DNA from 4 places in the Alkalimarinus coralli genome. Region 2 is predicted to be linked to each of the others. Evidence: predicted binding sites of a transcription regulator. Region 2 holds the regulator's gene; each other region holds the start of a gene.

What was found. Region 2 encodes sigma-54, which starts transcription at its own class of promoters, with help from an activator protein. Its sites were predicted from a motif close to GTTGGCACGNNNNTNGNNT; they were not measured.
Region 1: a site for sigma-54 is predicted at 1,529-1,547, ahead of glnA (glutamate--ammonia ligase). Genes of this name have one in related genera too.
Region 3: a site for sigma-54 is predicted at 1,967-1,985, ahead of MY523_RS00965 (molybdopterin oxidoreductase family protein). Genes of this name have one in related genera too.
Region 4: a site for sigma-54 is predicted at 1,153-1,171, ahead of MY523_RS13555 (EF-hand domain-containing protein). Genes of this name have one in related genera too.

Annotation. Positions count from the first base shown of each region.
Region 1 covers NZ_CP096016.1:4,601,117-4,604,465, forward strand. The annotation lists gene glnA (glutamate--ammonia ligase) at 1-1,329, opposite strand, end outside; gene typA (translational GTPase TypA) at 1,798-3,349, shown strand, end outside.
Region 2 covers NZ_CP096016.1:649,373-652,721, reverse strand. The annotation lists gene lptB (LPS export ABC transporter ATP-binding protein) at 1-706, shown strand, start outside; gene MY523_RS02870 (RNA polymerase factor sigma-54) at 927-2,456, shown strand; gene hpf (ribosome hibernation promoting factor) at 2,766-3,074, shown strand; gene ptsN (PTS IIA-like nitrogen regulatory protein PtsN) at 3,108-3,349, shown strand, end outside.
Region 3 covers NZ_CP096016.1:218,256-221,604, forward strand. The annotation lists gene MY523_RS00950 (YehS family protein) at 1-377, shown strand, start outside; gene MY523_RS00955 (hypothetical protein) at 455-853, opposite strand; gene miaA (tRNA (adenosine(37)-N6)-dimethylallyltransferase MiaA) at 893-1,807, opposite strand; gene MY523_RS00965 (molybdopterin oxidoreductase family protein) at 2,125-3,349, shown strand, end outside.
Region 4 covers NZ_CP096016.1:3,015,383-3,018,731, forward strand. The annotation lists gene MY523_RS13550 (sensor histidine kinase) at 1-817, opposite strand, end outside; gene MY523_RS13555 (EF-hand domain-containing protein) at 1,310-1,630, shown strand; gene MY523_RS13560 (B12-binding domain-containing radical SAM protein) at 1,737-3,287, opposite strand.

The sequences.
Region 1 (3,349 bases), 870 kb from region 2:
CAGGTAGCCCTGAATCATATCTTCTGTGAAAACGCCGCCTTTGGTTAGGAACTCGTGATCAGCTTCCAGGCTATCTAAAGCTTCTTCCAGTGTTGCTGCTACAGTTGGGATTTCTGCTGCTTCTTCTGCTGGCAAGTCGTACAGATCCTTATCCATTGCATCCCCAGGGTGTAGCTTGTTCTGGATGCCGTCAAGGCCTGCCATTAGCATTGCAGAGAATGCCAGGTATGGGTTACCTGTTGGATCAGGGAAGCGAACTTCGATACGACGTGCTTTCGCGCTGTTAACGAAAGGTATACGGATCGACGCAGAACGGTTACGAGCAGAGTATGCAAGCATTACTGGTGCTTCGAAACCTGGAACCAGACGCTTGTATGAGTTGGTTGATGCGTTAGTGAAAGCGTTAATTGTTTTAGCGTGCTTGATGATACCACCAATGTAAAACAATGCGTTTTCAGACAGGCCTGCATAGCTGTCACCAGCCATTAAGTTCACGCCATCTTTCGAGATAGACTGGTGTACGTGCATACCAGAACCGTTGTCTCCAACTACTGGCTTAGGCATGAATGTAGCTGTTTTACCGTATGCGTGCGCAACGTTATGTACACAGTACTTAAGAATCTGTACTTCGTCAGCTTTCTTAACCAGTGTGTTAGGGCCTACGCCGATTTCACACTGACCAGCAGTACCTACTTCGTGGTGGTGTACTTCGATTACCAAGCCCATTGCATCCATCGCTGAACACATTGCTGCACGAAGGTCATGTAGTGAATCAACTGGAGGAACAGGGAAGTAGCCGCCTTTAACCCCTGGACGGTGACCCGTGTTACCACCTTCTATATCTTCATGAGAAACCCATGCTGCTTCTTCTGAGTTGATAGAGTACATGGAGCCGTTCATGTCTGTTTTCCACTTGACGTCGTCAAATACGAAAAACTCAGGCTCAGGACCAAACAGTGCAGAATCACCAATTCCGGTAGACTTCAAATACTCTTCAGCGCGACGGCCAACAGAGCGTGGATCACGCTCGTAGCCTTGCATAGTGGTAGGCTCAACGATATCGCAACGCAGGTTAAGCGTGGTATCTTCAGTAAATGGGTCGATAACGGCAGTTTCGTCATCTGGCATTAGGATCATGTCTGATTCGTTGATGCCTTTCCATCCAGCAATGGATGAGCCATCAAACATTTTGCCTTCTTCAAAGAAATCTTCGCTGATTTCGCGAACAGGAAGAGATACGTGCTGCTCTTTTCCTCGAGTATCAGTGAATCGAAGGTCTACCCATTTTACGTCGTGTTCTTTAATGAGGTTCAGAGTTTTCTCTGACATTCTATATACTCCATCTGATTGATGATTGTTTAACTATCGCCCCGGGCGCGTATGTTAAGTTGCCTTCGCGCTCACGTTCGTATTGCTGCACCATATATGACGCAGATAATGTCTGGCAATGGGCTACAAGTTTGAAGAAAGCAGCGAGAGAATAGCATGACTTTCAGCAAGTTTCTCCAAAATTTTGTTGCACTCCTATATGCAATATGCTGGCCAATATATCGATCTGCTCATATATCCATATAAAACAGTCGGTTAATTATATTTGTCTTTTTATATCTCAAAGAAATGATCTGTTATGGTGCGCACGACCTGATGAATGCACTAATATAGCGCGCATTTGGTCTGCTGTGTGATTGAGTGCGCGATAACGTGGCAAATGCGTGGATTGAAAGCTTTTTCTTTATCCTTGTTCTTCCATGCTGTACAATTCGCGTCCATTTTTTCATTGTCATAATGGTAAAGCTTGTGATTCAGAATCTTCGTAACATCGCCATCATCGCTCACGTTGATCATGGTAAAACGACCCTGGTTGATAAACTACTGAGCCAGTCCGGCACCCTTGAGCGTAAGGATGAAGGTGCTGAACGCATCATGGACTCCAATGATCAGGAAAAAGAGCGGGGTATTACCATTCTGGCGAAAAACACCGCAATAAGCTGGAATGACTATCGCATTAATATTGTGGACACCCCGGGGCACGCAGACTTTGGTGGCGAAGTAGAGCGTGTTTTGTCTATGGTTGACTCTGTACTGTTGTTGGTGGATGCCGTTGACGGCCCGATGCCTCAGACGCGATTTGTAACCTCAAAAGCGTTCGAAAAGGGATTGCGTCCAATTGTTGTCATTAACAAAATCGACCGCCCAGGCGCCAGACCTGACTGGGTTATGGATCAGGTTTTTGAGTTGTTTGATAACTTGGGTGCAACAGATGAACAGTTGGATTTCCCTGTCATTTATGCGTCTGCGATCAATGGTATTGCCGGTCTTGATCCTGAAGATATGGCTGAGGATATGACTCCCCTCTATGAGATGATCACCGAAAAAGTGCCTGCGCCGGATGTTGACCCGGAGGGTGCATTTCAGATGCAGGTGTCTGCACTGGCATATGACAGTTATGTGGGGGTTATTGGCGTAGGGCGTATTACGCGAGGTACTCTGGCGCCTAACCAGCAAGTCATTGTAAAAAGCGCCAATGGTGATGAGCGCAAGGGCAAAGTGCTTAATGTTAAGGGTTACTTAGGTCTTGAACAGGTTGAGACACAGTTGGCGACAGCGGGCGATATTGTTTGTATTAATGGTATCGATGGTTTGAGTATATCAGATACTCTGTGTGACCCTGAGTGCGTAGAGTCATTGCCGGCGCTAAGCGTCGATGAACCAACAGTAAGCATGACGTTTATTGTTAATGACTCTCCATTTGCAGGTAAGGAAGGTAAGTTTGTAACAACGCGAAATATCAAGGATCGCCTGGATCAAGAGCTGATACATAATGTGGCACTACGTGTTACCCAAGGGGATACGCCTGATAAGTTTGTGGTGTCTGGTCGTGGGGAGCTGCATTTATCTGTTTTGATTGAGACTATGCGACGCGAAGGTTTCGAAATGGGGGTTTCCCGCCCTGAAGTGGTGCAGAAGCAGGTTGGCGATGAGATTCACGAGCCATTTGAGCAGGTTGTTATTGATGTTCAGGAAGAGCATCAAGGCTCCATTATGGAAGAGTTGGGCTTGCGTAAGGGCGAGCTGACAAATATGGAACCAGACGGAAAGGGTCGTGTCCGGCTGGAGTTTATTATTCCATCGCGGGGCTTGATCGGGTTTCGCGGCACGTTTCTGACTCTGACTTCAGGTTCGGGAATCATGACGAGTATCTTTGATCACTACGGGCCGGTTAAGCAAGGTGATTCGTTTAGCCGTCAAAATGGTGTCTTGGTTAGTATGGTTAAAGGTAAGACAGCTGCTTATGCATTGTTCAATATCCAGGCTCGAGGGAAGTTGTTCCTTGGGCATGCGGTGGATG
Region 2 (3,349 bases):
CAACCTGGCAAAAAGCTATAAAAAACGATCAGTCGTCAAAGACGTCTCACTCTCAATACAAAGCGGTGAAATTGTTGGCTTACTCGGCCCCAACGGTGCAGGGAAAACCACATGTTTTTACATGATCGTCGGTTTGGTCGAAGCCGACAAAGGGAAAATATCAATCGATGGGGAGAATTTGACCCATTTACCCATGCATGGCCGAGCAAGAAAAGGGATTGGTTACCTCCCTCAGGAAGCGTCTGTTTTTAGAAAGCTAAGCGTTAAAGATAATTTAATGGCAATACTTGAGACACGGAAAGATCTTTCTAAAGCCGAACGCAAAGAGAAGATGGAAACCCTTCTTCAAGAGTTTCACATTACACATATAAAAGATAGCTTAGGTATGAGCCTGTCAGGTGGCGAACGCCGCCGTGTAGAAATCGCTCGCGCATTAGCCACTGAGCCGGATTTTATACTACTTGACGAGCCATTTGCCGGGGTTGACCCAATTTCTGTAAGCGACATCAAGCAGATCGTCACCCATTTGAAAGAGAAAGGGATAGGCGTACTAATAACAGACCATAATGTTCGGGAAACCCTTGATATTTGTGAGAAAGCGTATATCGTGAGCGACGGACACATTATAGCGTCGGGCACTGCGGAAGATGTTCTGTCAAACCAACAAGTTAAAGATGTATATCTAGGAGAACAATTTAGGCTTTAATAGTCTCCCCAAGCGTTACAGTGCTCAAATATTAATAATAGCGCTTGCCATGACTACTATTTTTTCAATCTCCTAACTAAAATATGATTAACCGGAAATAATAAAACAACTGACTCGGAAGTGGTTTACACTAAACCTGGTAGAGACAATAAAATAACTAAACAATGAGGAGACCTTGTTCATTGATGGTTTTGCATAAGGCGGTAGGTAATCAATGGTCATGAAAGCATCACTTCAGCTCAAACTAGGTCAGCAGCTGACAATGACCCCTCAACTGCAGCAGGCAATACGCTTACTGCAGCTTTCTACTCTTGATTTGCAGCAGGAAATCCAAGAGGCCCTTGAGTCCAATCCAATGCTGGAAATATCTGACGATGATCGTAATCGATCCGAGAACCCGGATACAGAGACCTCCTCCCAAGAGCAAAACACAGCCGATGATTCTGCATCGCAAGCTAAAGAGTCCATGGCAGAAGCCAGCTCAGAAGGCTCTGATGAAATTATGAACGCAGAAGACTGGTCTGACAGCATTCCAAATGACTTGCCAGTAGATACCGCATGGGATGACATTTACCCCAACAACGCACCGTCTGGTCCTGCCCCAGAAGAAGATAGCGACTTTGAGTCACGTAACAGCGTGGGCGAATCCCTTCAGGATCATCTGCTTTGGCAACTCAACCTGACCCCCATGTCAGACATTGATAAACTGATCGCCATGTCTATCATTGACTCAGTTAATACCGATGGCTATTTATCCAGCACCGTTGAGGAGATCTTATCCGGTTTTGCTGAAACCAATCAGGAAGAAGCGAGCGAGCACGAAGTTGAGCTAGACGAAGTACAAGCGGTTCTAAAACGAATTCAACATTTTGATCCGCCAGGGGTAGCCAGTCGAGACCTGCAAGAGTGCCTGCTAATCCAACTCAATCAGCTTCCAGATAGCACACCATGGTTACCTCAGGCAAAACTGGTCATCAACCATTACCTCAATCTTTTAGGCAACCGGGACTACGCCCAACTGATAAGACGCAGCCGCATAAAAGAGACCGACCTTAAACAGGTTATCAAACTCATTCAATCACTTAACCCTCGACCAGGCGAGCAGATCAGCGGTAATACACCCGAGTATGTTGTTCCAGATGTGGTTGTCAAAAAGGTTAATGAGCGTTGGAAAGTGGAGCTCAACCCGGAAATTGCCCCTAAGATAAGGGTTAATTCAAGCTACGCATCACTCGTTAAACGAGCTGACAGTAGTGCTGACAACACTTATATGAAGGATCAGTTACAAGAGGCCAAGTGGTTTATTAAAAGCTTACAAAGTCGTAATGAGACACTGCTGAAGGTTTCCAGTAAGATCGTGGAACATCAACAAGGTTTTCTTGATCATGGTGAAGAGGCAATGAAGCCTCTTATTCTGCATGATATAGCGGAGGCCGTAGATATGCATGAGTCAACCATATCAAGGGTCACCACCCAAAAATTCATGCATACTCCCAGAGGCATATTTGAACTTAAATATTTCTTCTCCAGCCATGTAAGCACAGCATCTGGAGGCGAGTGTTCATCAACCGCAATTCGCGCCATCATTAAAAAACTGGTAGCGGCTGAATCTGCCAAAAAACCGCTAAGCGATAGCAAAATAGCAACGATACTCGACGAACAAGGTATCAAAGTAGCAAGACGAACCATCGCAAAATATCGCGAAGCGATGTCAATACCCCCATCAAATGAACGAAAACGTTTAGTATAATTTTAGTTATGAGGGGTATTCAGAATTAAACGGTTTTGAGTCAATAAATGGATTAGCTAATATGCTAAGATTGTTGGCATCAAAAGATAGGCTTGGCGGGGCTTAACACAAGCCCAGGCAAAGCGTCATCAAGAAAGTAAAGTGAAAAACAAAGGCAATGAAGTTCTGTTCCCTTGCTGATCACTGCCAGGAATTGAGTTAACGCTATTCGGATGTTTCACTAGTAGACTCATTGCTAGTCGCACATTCAAACGCGCCTCAATATGTAGAAGATTTCAGGGAACACAAAAACGATACTAGGAGCGAAATATGCAATTGAATATTACGGGACACCACGTTGATCTGACAGACTCTTTGAAAGACTATGTTAGCAGCAAGCTCGAAAAGCTTGAACGACACTTTGACCATATCAGCAACGTTCAGGTTACATTATCAGTTCAAAAACTTCGTCAAATTGCAGAAGCGACCCTTCATATCAGTGGCGCCGATATTCATGCTACAGCAGAGCAGGAAGACATGTACGCAGCAATAGATATGCTGGTAGACAAGCTCGACCGTCAAATTCTTAAGCATAAAGAGAAGAATGTCGACAGACTTCACGGTGCATCCGCACGATAAGTTACTTGCCATAGAATAGAATAAGCATTAATAATGACCGATACGTCAGTTTCAATTCAATCTATACTGTCTCCCGAGCTGGCTCTTTGCAGCCTGCCCGGGAGCAGCAAAAAGAAAGTTCTGGAAGAAATTGCGCAGCGAATAGCGCAACAATATCCAGATATTAATGAAAACACGATCTTTAACAGCCTGATCGGTAGAGAACGATTAGGCAGTACTGGCATTGGTCAAGGAATCGCAATTCCTCACTGCAGGCTGGAAAACTGCCACAAAGT
Region 3 (3,349 bases), 430 kb from region 2:
CTGGCACGCAGGTCACCCGATGGCTAAAGAAAGATGATGATCCAGCGTTCTGTCCGTTGACTGATAAAGAGCTGGCTATTTTCCTGAATGGACTTATCACTGAAAAGCGGGGCCAGAAAGACGGGCCTAAGCCTGTGCCAGAGAACCGTTTGAACAATAATATAATTTTCAGGAAGCTGAAAATTGCACTTAACCTGCAAAGTGACGATGTATTGGCGATTATGGACTTGGCCAATCTTAAAATGAGTAAGCATGAGCTAAGCGCGTTTTTCCGTAAGCCAGGCCATCAGCACTATCGTGATTGCCATGATCAGATCTTTCGCAATTTTTTAATGGGGCTACAGCTTAAATACCGCCCTGAATCGGGTTCAAAATAGTCTTTGTTTGACGCTTTCCCCGCCAGAATAATGACAGCGCTTTCTGCCTGCGGGGAAACATATTTCTTTAAGATTAACTAATCTTCCACTTCCATAAACTCTAATCGCTCTAAATCCGATACCGTGATCTGTTGCCCGGTAATCGTGATAAACGTTCTACCGTGAAGGTCTTTTTTGTAGGCCTGATAGGTATCGGTGCTGCCGCTTTGCGGGTTAACGATTTTGATGTCGTAAAGCCTGTGCTCATCCTGCCAGTTAAGAAACAGCATTGTGGTACCCGTGAGCAGAGTTAGCGACAGCACTGCAATTGCAATCACTTTTATGTTTGCGTCGGTGCTTTTTTCTGTCTCGGGTTGAATGGTAATCGTATGAGTTGTCCTTCCTCTTTGAGGAGGCTGTTCTAACGACTTTTTATATCGAATAAACACCACCGTACCAACAATGATGAGAAGGGTGATCAGTATCTTGGTTAGCATATGGTTGTGTTCTCTCTGGCTTGCATGTTGACCGTCGCTCTATGGAGTAAGCATCTCTATGGCTTGGGTGTATGGATCAGATGCGCCATCTAACCAATGAATGGTTGTGCCTTTACGTTCCATGCGCCTGAACCATTTTTCCTGCTGTTTTGAGAACGTATGAATCGCCGAGTTGAGTTTTTGAAACATATCATTGCGATTTAACTCACCCTTAAGGTAAGCGGCGACGAAGCGGTACTCTAAGCCATAGAAGTGCAGGGACTCCCAGCTGACACCCTGCTGATGTAACCGTTCGACTTCTTCGATAAGCCCGTGCTCCATGCGCTGTTTGAGCCGTTCAGTAATTCGTTTTTTTAAAACAGCGCGCTCCCATTTAATGCCAAAAATAATGGGGCTTATTTCTGGCAGAGCGACTGACGGTTGCTTGGAGTGGCGTTCTGCTTCTGCAATTTCTATTGCCCGCACCAAACGCTCTCGATCAAGCAAATCCGTAGTATTGTGTAGCTTGGGATTGAGTGCTTTGAGCCGCGCAGTCAGTGACTCATGGCTTTGAGTTGCGAGTGCTTCCCTTAACTCGGTATTGATTGCAACTTCGGTGAATTGATACTGGCTGAGAACTGACTCTAAATAGAGGCCAGTTCCCCCTACTAATAGAGGCATGTGATCTCTATGCTGTATTTCAGCAAAGGCATCGCAAAACCGCTTCTGAAACTCAAACACGTTAAACTCATAACCAGGGTCAACAATATCGATTAAGTGGTATGGAATCTGTTCATATTCCTCAAGATCTTTACCACTACCAATATCCATTCCCCGGTAGACCTGCCTTGAGTCGGCCGAGATAATTTCGCCTGCGAACCGCTGGGCGAGTTTTACCCCCAAAGCTGTTTTACCTGATGCGGTAGGGCCGAGTACGACGACTAAATTGATCTGTTCTGGAGAAATAGTACTCACCTAATGCGACTCTGCGGTTGATCATGACAGCATGGTTAATAAATGTGGCGGCTAGTTTATCGTTTTTCAGTTGTTTTGAGTAGAAACAAATATATCGCAGGGTCTATTACTACCTGTCTCTACAGCCAGATATCTCTATAAATACCTTGCCCCGTATGGCCTGGCCCGTTAATTGCTGATAGCTACCTAGTTAAAAATTAAACGCTTATAAAACATTAAGTTAAATAATAGTGTGCATGATTTTGGTGCAGGCGGCCATTGATCGCATGTAAACGTGCACTATTGAGAGGCTTTACGTTCTATCACTGGGGGCATTTATGCTATTTGGTCGTACAGATCGAAAACCAATAAAAATACTCGACAAGCAAGTTGCTGAATGGAAGTACACCACCTGTGGTTACTGCTCAACAGGTTGTTCTATTCAAGTCGGTCTTGATACAGAAGGAAAAGCGGTTGCGACACGAGGTAATGCAGCGGCTGATGTGAACCGGGGTAAGCTCTGTATTAAGGGGATTTTTGAACATGAACTGTTTGACGCAGCAGGCCGTGGTGATGCTCCATTGATGCGTGATAAAGCGTATGAAGCCTTTCAGAAAACAGACTGGGATACCGCCTTTGACAAAACCGCGTCTGAAATCAAGCGTATTCAAGAGACCTACGGCAAAGACTCATTTGCCATTGTTTCGACCGGGCAATTGCTGACGGAAGAGTTTTATTCGTTGGGCAAGCTCGCCCGCGGCTGCATAGGCACCAACAATTACGACGGCAACACCACGCTCTGTATGGCGTCTGCGGTATCTGGGTACAAGCGCTCTTTTGGCTCAGATGGCCCACCAGGGTGTTATGAAGATTTTGAGCATACCGAGTGTCTGATTGCGTTTGGTTCTAACTTGCCTGAGCAGCACCCGATTATTTACTGGCGCCTTAAAGAGGCGTTGGAAAAACGCAAGTTCCCGCTGATTGTTGTAGACCCACGCGTCACTATGCTGGCTCAATTTGCCGATATGCATCTGCCGATTACACCCGGTACGGATGTGGTGCTGATTAACAGCCTGATGTATGTGATTCTGGACGAAGGGTTAGAAGATAGAGCCTATATAGACGCCCATACCAATGGCATCGAAGAGGTTGAAGCGCTGGTTAAAGATTACAACCCTATTGCGGCCTCAAAAATTTGTGGTATTGATGAAGATACTATTCGCACGGTGGCAAGGCTTTACGCCAAAGCGGGCGCGGCAATGAGTATCTGGACGATGGGTATTAACCAAAGTACTCATGGCTCAGATGGCGTGGTGGATATTAATAACCTGAACCTGATTACCGGCAACATCGGCAAACCAGGGGGCACAAGCCTCTCAATTACCGGCCAGTGCAATGCGATGGGCACACGAGAGTGGTCATCTTGCTCGGGCCTTCCAGGTTATCGTTATCTGGAAAATGAAGCAGATAGACAGGAGATTGCCGACTTTTGGGGCATCGACAAAGAGTTCTTCCCTGAAAAACGCGGTCTGGCGCAAACTGACATATTCCCTGCCATTGAAA
Region 4 (3,349 bases), 2.4 Mb from region 2:
CTTCTCTAAGACTGGCAAGCGGCGTTTTTAATTCATGGGACATCTGTCGAATAAAGCGCAGTTTCTGCTCTTCAAGCGCTTGTAGCCGTGACTGTAACCACTGGAGTTTCTCGCCGAGCTTATTTAACTCCTTAGGCCCATGAACTTCAAATCTTAACGGGGCCTGCCCCGTGCCCAGCTGTTGAATGATCTCTTCCAGTCGATGTATCGGTCGTATGATTAAAAAGGTAAACAAAATACTCAATGCAATACTCAGCGGAACCCAGCTAACCCCTTGCCATAAGAGCTTTGACTTGACTGAGGCGGCATCAACTGCAAGTTGCTCGGATCTGATTTCAATCAGTTGCTGAATTTGTTGCACCAGCTGATGAGTCTGCTTGGCCAGTAGCTCAAACGCAGCAAGTGCCTCGTCATAGGCGGATGAGTCATAAGGGGCGTCTGCCAGTGTATCAATGAGGGACTGGGCACTGTCATTAAGCGCCTGACAGAGCTGGAGCACGTTGTGTGCTCGCTGTTCGTTGCAGATACTGCTCAGGTCTTTGGTGAAGCGTGTTTCTGTCGCCAGAAAAATACCTTTGAGTTTAGGGTCTCCCAACACCTGATACTGTCTGGCAGAGTGCTCCATGTCCAAAACAATTTCAGGTAGTCGCTGACTACTTTTTGCCAACGCTGCAATTTCAAGCGTGGCGACTCGCCCTTTCATCGAAACGCTATCAAGCGCCTGCAACGCCTGCACCAGAAGCGCACCGAGCGGCGTCAAAACCAGAATAAAGGAGATAACAACCAACTGTAGCAGGGATCGTGGTCGAAATAGCATGACGGGTTTCTGCATAATGATCTAAATAAGCCGTAGCCAAAGTGTGCAATACCATTGACGGGTACTATAAAGACCTTTACACAACGTGAGCACAGTCGTCGTGCAAGGGCCTCTATTAATTGTAGAGCCAGTTTGTTGCTGCGCCTACTCTACATAGGCAGATTTCCGTCACAAATCGTTTGTCGCAAAATAAAGACATGCAACCCATTGATTTATAATAACTAAGCAGTCAGACAAAAATAAAGCGTCGCAAATCTGCGACATATTTGCTTTGAAACCACCCATCTGACCACCGCTAAAAAGCATAACTATTTGAATTATAAAAAGTTATCAATATTGGCATTGGTTTAGCTAAAGCCTGGACACAACACGTGGTATTCAGAACCATTAGAAATATCGTTTAGCAGCCGTTTAACACTCCGCTCTGACAAATTGAGCAGTCTGAATAAAACGACTTTGGTGAAATACAGAAAAGCGTAACGGAGAAAGATTATGATTATTCGTATTGCCACAACGGCTCTATTTCTAGCATTCAGCACCGCAGCTGTTGCTGATGGAATGGCGAAGGACGCGCAGCCCAATTCATCTCAGGTTCAAGAAGAGTTCTCTGCTCTCGACACCGATGGCAACGGAAAGCTAACTCAGGAAGAAGCAAGCGCGAGCGAAGATTTGGCCAGCTCATTTGTGGAACTTGATGCAGACAACAATGGGGATATTGATATCAGCGAATACGTGCTATATCAAAGCCCCGCAACCGCAGCAGGTGCTCCAGGTGACTCGCCAACAGAGACATCTGAAAATCCTTCTGAATAACAAGGAGAGCATTATTTAGACATTGATTGACACAGATTTTCTTTGCACTACCCCTTTATACTGCCTTGACTAAACTCCCCTTACAAGGCAGTTTTTTATTTTTAGATTACATTAATCCGTTGAACTGTTGCGCGCTGTCCGTAATCTCTTTTTTATTGATCACATAAACTGTTTTAATCAGCTCAGCTTTGGCTAGACGATATTCTGGATTCTTGCTTGGCCTGTAATCATATATTGCGCGTGCAAAACGGTAGTCCCAAATGGGGTTAACCACGCCAGGGTATTTCTCAGGTTTTTGCTTTAGCCTTTCATGAAAAGCGGTGCCAGGTATAGCCTTAAATCTTGATAATTTCACCCGATCCAAACTACCGATATGCGTCCTTAAAAAGCTCGTAGTGGCTCTAATATCTGCGGGAGTCTCACCAGGATAACCAAGAATAATCGTGGTGCGAATACTGATGCCAACACTTTTTGCATCTTTGACAAATTGACTGGTGCGCTCAATTGTGGTGCCCTTAAGCATTAGCTTATTTAACCGATGACTCCCCGTTTCCAAACCAAAGCTTACTCGCCGAAGACCTGCATTAAATGCCCTCCTTAGCGTTTCCAAATCAAGACCATTGACCCCTTTCCCATCGACATGGACAGATGCAACCCACGCGGCTCCCGGCACAACACGCTGAATTCCATTTATAACTCCGAACCAAATATCCAAATTAGAGTTAAGTTTGCTATCAAAAAAAATAAAGTTTTTTGCTCCATACCTTTGTGACTGCACTTGCAACTCATTTAACACAGACGACAAAGACCTAGACCTAAATGTTCGTGTACTGGCAGTCGTTACATCACTACAAAATAAACAATGCCCCCACCCACAACCTCTCCCAGTCATAATAGGCAATACGCGGTGGGGGTAGTCATGCCAGCGAAAATGATCAAAATCCGGAATTGGCAGCCCTTCCTCTATCTGAACAGGATCAGCAGCTTGCCCAACAGCCGTTATTTCTTGCCTAAAAATACCCTTAATAGAGCTCACGTCACTTCCAGATATAATGCCATGCGCCAGTTCATGTATAATAAAATCAGCTTCACCTCCGAAAATGGCTGTAACGCCATCAATTTTTAACCATTCTTCAGCGACTTTTCTGTGATTAAAATATGGGCCTCCTAGCAGGAGCGGTATTTTCTGTACTTTTGTCTCCTCCGCTATTGCTTTAGTAATTCTATAGTACTGAAGATAAGAAGAGACCATAACAACATCATATTGCCCGCTTTTTAAAATACTGCGGTATTTCCGACGCAGCCTTTTAGTTGCTCTAAATCGAATCTTACAATAAGTTGCGTACAAAAACTCATTTGCCCATGCAAACAAAGGGCTAGCAGCAAACAGCAGCCGAGCAACCACATAATCAACAAGGTTCTCCTGCTGGTCCCTCGCAAGCGGTTTCATTCCATGCGCCAGCGGGGAAAAAACATCTACATCATACCCGGCTTGTTTTAGTGGCGAAACAAGAGCCCCTATAGCAAGCGTAGGATAAGCTGCCTCATTGTTTAGGTCTATTAGGAGGATTTTCCCAGAATAACCAGTATTATTAAGTAACATCGTTTGTATATCGTATTTCTCTTTGGCGGTTAAAACAAAATGCGGGGTAAGCATCAAGCGGAGCTGAAATCAAAATCAGTTTTTTATCACTGGCAGTTCGTCCCGTTCTAACAAAA